Linked DNA regions of Mesorhizobium shangrilense. Each later gene encodes a partner of the first gene's protein in a complex. Links are inferred from orthologs where the notes say so. Each region holds a gene or a part of one and is shown in the gene's direction. Other genes may lie near its edges. The genes, in order: rplI and rpmI.

Region 1 (3,381 bases):
CGTCGAGGAACTTCATGGTTCCGGGATCTGAGGGACAGCGTCCATCCCGCGATCGCCGCCGCCGGATTGACTGGAAGTCAGCCCGCTGCGGGTGGCAAACGTCCGGGTTCTCCCAAGCCTTGCCAATCCACATCTCCTCCTGTATGGAGCGCCCCAATCTGCCGGTCCCGACTGGGGGCTGAACGGAGGGCCGGAGGTTTACCGAGGGATTCGTATCCCGAAGTTGCCTTCGTCGCGTCGGAATAGTCCGTCCGCCTCCCGTGTCTCCGCTCTCGACCGTCTCGACATGCGCCTTTCTTCTCCTGAGGGCGGCCGCAAGGCCACCGAAGGATCCAAGAGAAGTTGCAGAGGCTTAGCCGTTGGGCCGCCGGTAGAGACGATAAACTGAAGAAAGGCAAAGACGAGCATGGCTCTCTACGAACATGTGTTCCTTGCCCGCCAGGATCTGTCGCAGCAGCAGGTCGATGCACTTGTCGAAAACTACAAGGGCATCATCACTGCCGGTGGCGGCTCCGTCGGTCGGGTCGAGAACTGGGGACTGAAGTCCCTCACCTACCGCGTGAAGAAGAACCGCAAGGCCTACTACACGCTCATGGACATCACCGCGCCGGCGGAGGCCATCAAGGAGATGGAGCGCCAGCAGGGTCTGTCGGAAGACGTTCTGCGCTTCATGACCATCAAGGTCGAGAAGCACGAGGAAGGTGCCTCGGCCATGATGCAGAAGCGCGAAGAGCGCTCCGAGCGCGGCTTCGGCGATCGCGGTGATCGTCCGCGTGGCGGCTTTGGCGATCGCGACCGTGGTCCGCGCAGCTTTGGCGACCGCGACGGCGGCGACCGTGGTCCGCGCCGTCCGCGCGAAGAGGCAGCAGGAGCTAGCGAATAATGGTCGACATCAACCAGATCCCGACCCGGCGTCCTTTCCACCGCCGCCGCAAGACCTGCCCGTTCTCGGGCGCCAACGCGCCGCGCATCGACTACAAGGACGTGCGCCTGCTGCAGCGCTACATTTCCGAGCGCGGCAAGATCGTGCCGTCGCGCATCACGGCGGTCAGCCAGAAGAAGCAGCGCGAGCTCGCCCAGGCGATCAAGCGCGCCCGCTTCCTCGGCCTTCTGCCCTACGTGGTGAAGTAAGGCTTCCTGCGGGCGGCCTGGCCGCCCGCAACCCATCCCCGGCGATCGGCGCCGAGGTTGAGCATTCAATATCCGAGTTGGAGCTGCGGCTCCTAACTGCCGCGACAGGCAGGACAGCGAAATCGGCGGAAACGCCCCTTGCTTCCAGCCTGTCTCCAATTCCGCCAACTATGGCAACTGTGGAGATTCACAATGGAAGTCATTCTTCTCGAACGCATTTCGCGCCTTGGCCAGATGGGTGAAACCGTCAGGGTGAAGGACGGCTTCGCCCGCAACTTCCTGCTGCCGCAGGGCAAGGCGCTGCGCGCCAACGAAGCCAACAAGAAGAAATTCGAAGGCCAGCGCGCCCAGCTTGAAGCCCGCAACCTGGAGCGCAAGTCGGACGCGGAGAAGGTCGCCGAGAGCCTCGACGGCAAGGCATTTGTCGTGGTGCGCACCGCCGGCGAGACCGGCCAGCTCTACGGCTCGGTGTCGACGCGCGACATTTCCGATCTGCTGAGCGCCGAGGGCTTCACCGTCGCTCGCAACCAGGTCGAACTCAATCATCCGATCAAGACGATCGGCCTCAACAAGGTGGCGATCGCGCTGCATCCGGAGGTCGAGGTCACGATCACGCTCAACATCGCACGCAGCGCCGAAGAGGCGGAGCGTCAGGCCCAGGGCGAGACGCTCACCACCGCCGAGGCGATCTACGGCGAGGACATCAACGAGAACGCGCGACCGGACAGCTTCTTCGACCCGAACGCCGACGAAGGCGAGGAAGCGTAAGCTCGCCCACCAATTCCGTAACTGGACTAAAGACCCGGGCCTCGCGCCCGGGTTTTTTATTGTTCTGGCGCATTTCCCGTTGCGTTAGAATGACGCAGGATAAGGTAAGATAGCCTTACTTTGTTGAGTGCCTTCTGATGAACATTCTGCTTGAGCGCGTGATCCGTCGCCTGGTCAAGACGGGAAATCTCAAGGTTACCGGACCGAAGGGGTCGACAACGACCTTCGGCGACGGGAGCGGTCCGCCGGTCCACCTGCATATCAAGACCCGGCACGCAGAGCGGGCGATCACCATCGATCCCAGTCTCGGCCTGCCCGAATCCTTCATGGACGGCGAAATCGACTTCCTCGAAGGCGACGTGTTCGGCTTCCTGCGCATCGTCAACCAGGCCATCGGACCGACCGGAATTGTCGACACGGCATGGACGCGTGCGTTCGAGGGCCTGCGCGCCGCCTTCCGGCGGCTGCAGCAGGTGAACACGCAGGCGCGCTCGAAGCGCAACGTGCAGCGCCACTACGACCTTTCCGGGGAACTCTACCGGCTCTTCCTCGACGAGGACATGCAATACTCATGCGCGTATTTCGAGCGGCCCGACATGACGCTGGACGAGGCGCAGCAGGCCAAGAAGCGCCACATCGCCGCGAAGCTGAAGCTGAAGCCCGGGCAGACCGTGCTCGACATAGGCAGCGGATGGGGCGGTCTCGGCCTCTACCTCGCCAAGACATTCGAAGCGGAGGTGCTCGGCGTCACCCTCTCGACCGAACAGCATGGGGTTGCGACCCAGCGGGCGCAAGCGGCGGGCCTGGAGGATCGCGCGCATTTCGAGATCCGCGACTACCGCGATCTCAACGAGCGGTTTGACCGCATCGTCTCGGTCGGCATGTTCGAACATGTCGGCGTCAACCACTACCGCACCTTCTTCGACAAATGCGCGACGCTGCTGAAGCCCGACGGCGTCATGGTGCTCCATGCCATCGGCCGGTTCGGACCGCCGACCGCCACCGCGGCGTTCATCCGGAAGTACATCTTCCCGGGCGGCTACATCCCTGCCCTTTCCGAGGTCTTCCCGGCCATCGAGAAAGCCGGCCTCATGACGGACGATGTCGAGATCCTGCGGCTCCACTATGCCGACACCCTGAAACATTGGCGGGATCGGTTCCTCGCCAACCGCGACCGCGCAAGGGAGATCTACGACGAACGCTTCTGCCGCATGTGGGAATTCTATCTGTCCGGCTCGGAAGCGGCTTTCCGCTGGCAGGACCTGATGGTCTTCCAGATCCAGCTCACCAAGAGGAACGACGTGCTGCCAGTGACCCGCAGCTACATAGAGAAATGCGAGAAGGCGCTTTCGATGCACGAGATGGCGCACGGTGGATCTCTGGCGGAGGAGACGGAAGCAGCACCCGCCAAGCGCCGGACGGGCCGGCGGGTCTCGGGGAAGGATTAGCGGCGGACCGGCGCGCACACACGGCGGCGCCGTC
Region 2 (2,813 bases), 3.1 Mb from region 1 along the record:
CGGTCACCAAGATCCTCGATCTTGGCAAGCTGAAATACGCCAACCAGAAGAAGGCGGCCGAGGCGCGCAAGAATCAGAAGGTCATCGAGATCAAAGAGATCAAGATGCGCCCCAACATCGATGATCACGACTACGAAACGAAGATGAAGGCCGTCCGGCGCTTCTTTGAGGAAGGCGACAAGGTCAAGCTCACCTTGCGTTTTCGTGGCCGCGAGATGGCGCACATGGAACTCGGCATGCAGCTCCTGAACAAGGTGCGTGAGGAGACGGCGGCCATCGCCAAGGTCGAGGCGGAGCCCAAGCTCGAAGGCCGGCAGATGATGATGGTGCTGGCTCCGAGGTAACCGACGCTGGCGCGGTCGATGCGTGCCGTCGCCCAGGCAGATCGTGAACCATGGAAATGCTTAGATCCATTCCGCTTGCGCGGTTCCAGAGCATGCGACGGCTTGCGCTCGGCGTCATCCTTGCGCTTGCCGCCGGCGTGCTCCTGTTCTGCGCCTCGCCGACGGGCTATCACGAGTTCCATGAGTATGTGGAGGCGATCGGCCTCGCGCTGATCGCGGCCGCCATCGTGGGGCGTGTGTGGTGCACGCTCTATATCGGCGGCCGAAAGGCGGCCGAGATCGTCGACCTCGGTCCCTATTCGATCACCCGCAATCCGCTTTATGTCTTCTCCGCGATCGGTGCGGCGGGCGTCGGCGCGCAGACCGGCAGCGCCGTGGTCGGGCTGGCTTTCGGGCTACTGACGGTGCTGGCTTTCCTCGTCGTCATCCGTCGCGAGGAAGCCCATCTGTCGGAGCATTTCGGCGCACAGTACGCCGCCTACTGCGCCCGGGTGCCGCGTTTCTGGCCCAAACTTGCCCTGTTCAAGGACTCCGAAACAGTGACAGCGCCGTCGAAGCGCGTTTACGCGACGCTGCTCGACGGTCTGGTCTTCGTCGCCGCGGTTCCGGTGTTCGAGGCGATCGAGCACCTGCAGGAGGCCAATGTCCTGCCTGTGCTGCTACGGGTGATATAGCGGGCAGCACGGCGCAACTGCGGCGAATCTGCCCTGTTGCACTTCGAAGGTCCCGTCTGTATAAGGCCGCGTTCCCAAAAACCGCCCGGCAGGGCATGCCGTGGCGGTTTTCGATGCTTTCCCGAGCCCTTGGTCGGTCGGGAAACAAGAAAAACGGCGCCGAGCGCGCCGGAAAAGGAGTAGAAGCAAAATGCCCAAGATGAAGACCAAGTCGGCCGCCAAGAAGCGGTTCAAGATCACCGGCACGGGCAAGGTTATGTCCGCCGCTGCCGGCAAGCGCCATGGCATGATCAAGCGTTCCAACAAGTTCATCCGCGATGCCCGCGGCACGATGGTTCTGGCTGAACCGGACGGCCGCAAGGTCATCAAGAATTTTCTGCCTAACGGCGGCGGCCTCTGAGCCGGGTTGGAAGCGACATTAAGGAGATCATGACATGCGCGTAAAGAGAGGCACAGTCGGCCACGCGAAGCATAAGAAGGTCCTGAAGGCCGCCAAAGGCTTCTATGGCCGTCGCAAGAACACCATTCGCATCGCCAAGCAGGCGGTCGAAAAGTCGATGCAGTACGCCTACCGCGACCGCAAGGCGCGCAAGCGTAACTTCCGCGCACTGTGGGTGCAGCGCATCAACGCCGCCGTCCGCGAGCACGGCCTGACCTACGCCCGCTTCATCGACGGCATCAACAAGGCGGGCATCGAGATCGACCGCAAGGTTCTGTCCGACATGGCGATCCATGAGCCGCAGGCCTTCGCCGCCGTCGTCGCACAGGCGAAGAAGGCGCTCGAGTACCTGAAGAACACCACCCCGAATGCGTTTGAGAAGGCAGTCGCTTAAAGACCAGCCGCTTCCCAAGCACTCGAAATTCTGATTTGGGAAACCCGCGCTGGCAGGGCTGGCGCGGGTTTTTCTTTGGCCGGTTGACAAGGCTGCCGTACAACCCCGGCGGCATCGAACGAAGCGGATGGGTCACGTGAACGAGAACGTCAGCAATATCGATACGCTGGAGGCCGCCGTGATGGCCGACATCGGCGCCGCGGGCGACGAGCAGGCCATCGAGGCCGTGCGGGTGGCCGCGCTCGGCAAGAAGGGTTCCGTCTCCGAGATGCTGAAGACGCTGGGCGCGATGACGCCCGAGGAGCGGCAGGTCAAGGGCCCGGCGATCAACGGCCTCAAGAACCGCGTCACCGAGGCGCTGGCGCTGCGCAAGACAGAGCTCAAGGATGTCGCCATCGCCGCGCGTCTGGCGGCGGAAAAGGTCGACGTCACGCTGCCGGTTCGGCAGTCGCCGGCCGAGCGCGGGCGCATCCACCCGATCAGCCAGGTGATCGACGAGATCGCTGCGATCTTCGGCGACCTCGGCTTCGCCATCGCGGAAGGGCCGGACATCGAGACCGACCACTACAATTTCACCGCGCTGAACTTTCCTGAAGGGCATCCGGCGCGCGAGATGCACGACACCTTCTTCTTCAACACGGCCGGCGACGGCCAGGCGCCGAAGCTTTTGCGCACCCACACCTCCCCGGTGCAGATCCGCACGATGGAGACGCAGAAGCCGCCGATCCGCATCGTCATCCCCGGAAAGACCTACCGGCAGGATTCCGACGCCACCCATTCGCCGATGTTCCACCAGGTCGAGGGGCTGGTGATCGACAAGACCGCCAACGTCGCCAACATGAAGTGGGTGCTCGAGGAGTTCTGCAAGGCGTTCTTCGAGGTGCCGAGCGTGAAGATGCGCTTCCGGCCGTCCTTCTTCCCGTTCACCGAGCCGAGCCTTGAGGTCGACATCCAGTGCGACC

The links.
Region 2: rplI (region 1) and rpmI share a complex: the UniProt entries of both Bacillus subtilis proteins name them as parts of the 50S ribosomal subunit. The link is inferred for Mesorhizobium shangrilense from one-to-one orthologs.

Annotation. Positions count from the first base shown.
Region 1 is NZ_JAQGPN010000001.1:3,606,259-3,609,639, forward strand. What follows is about bases 245-3,111. They hold rplI (50S ribosomal protein L9), read left to right. Parts: upstream 245-1,323; coding sequence 1,324-1,899; downstream 1,900-3,111. Other genes in these bases: rpsF (30S ribosomal protein S6), read left to right, coding at 407-883; rpsR (30S ribosomal protein S18), read left to right, coding at 883-1,131; PD284_RS17455 (SAM-dependent methyltransferase), read left to right, coding at 2,037-3,111. Also shown: PD284_RS17435 (hypothetical protein), read left to right, coding at 1-31; more of PD284_RS17455, read left to right, coding at 3,112-3,347. UniProt on the Bacillus subtilis protein: Binds to the 23S rRNA.
Region 2 is NZ_JAQGPN010000001.1:542,331-545,143, reverse strand. It holds rpmI (50S ribosomal protein L35), read left to right. Parts: upstream 1-1,208; coding sequence 1,209-1,418; downstream 1,419-2,813. Other genes in the region: pheS (phenylalanine--tRNA ligase subunit alpha), read left to right, coding at 2,033-2,813; rplT (50S ribosomal protein L20), read left to right, coding at 1,453-1,851; PD284_RS02750 (methyltransferase family protein), read left to right, coding at 401-1,018; infC (translation initiation factor IF-3), read left to right, coding at 1-344.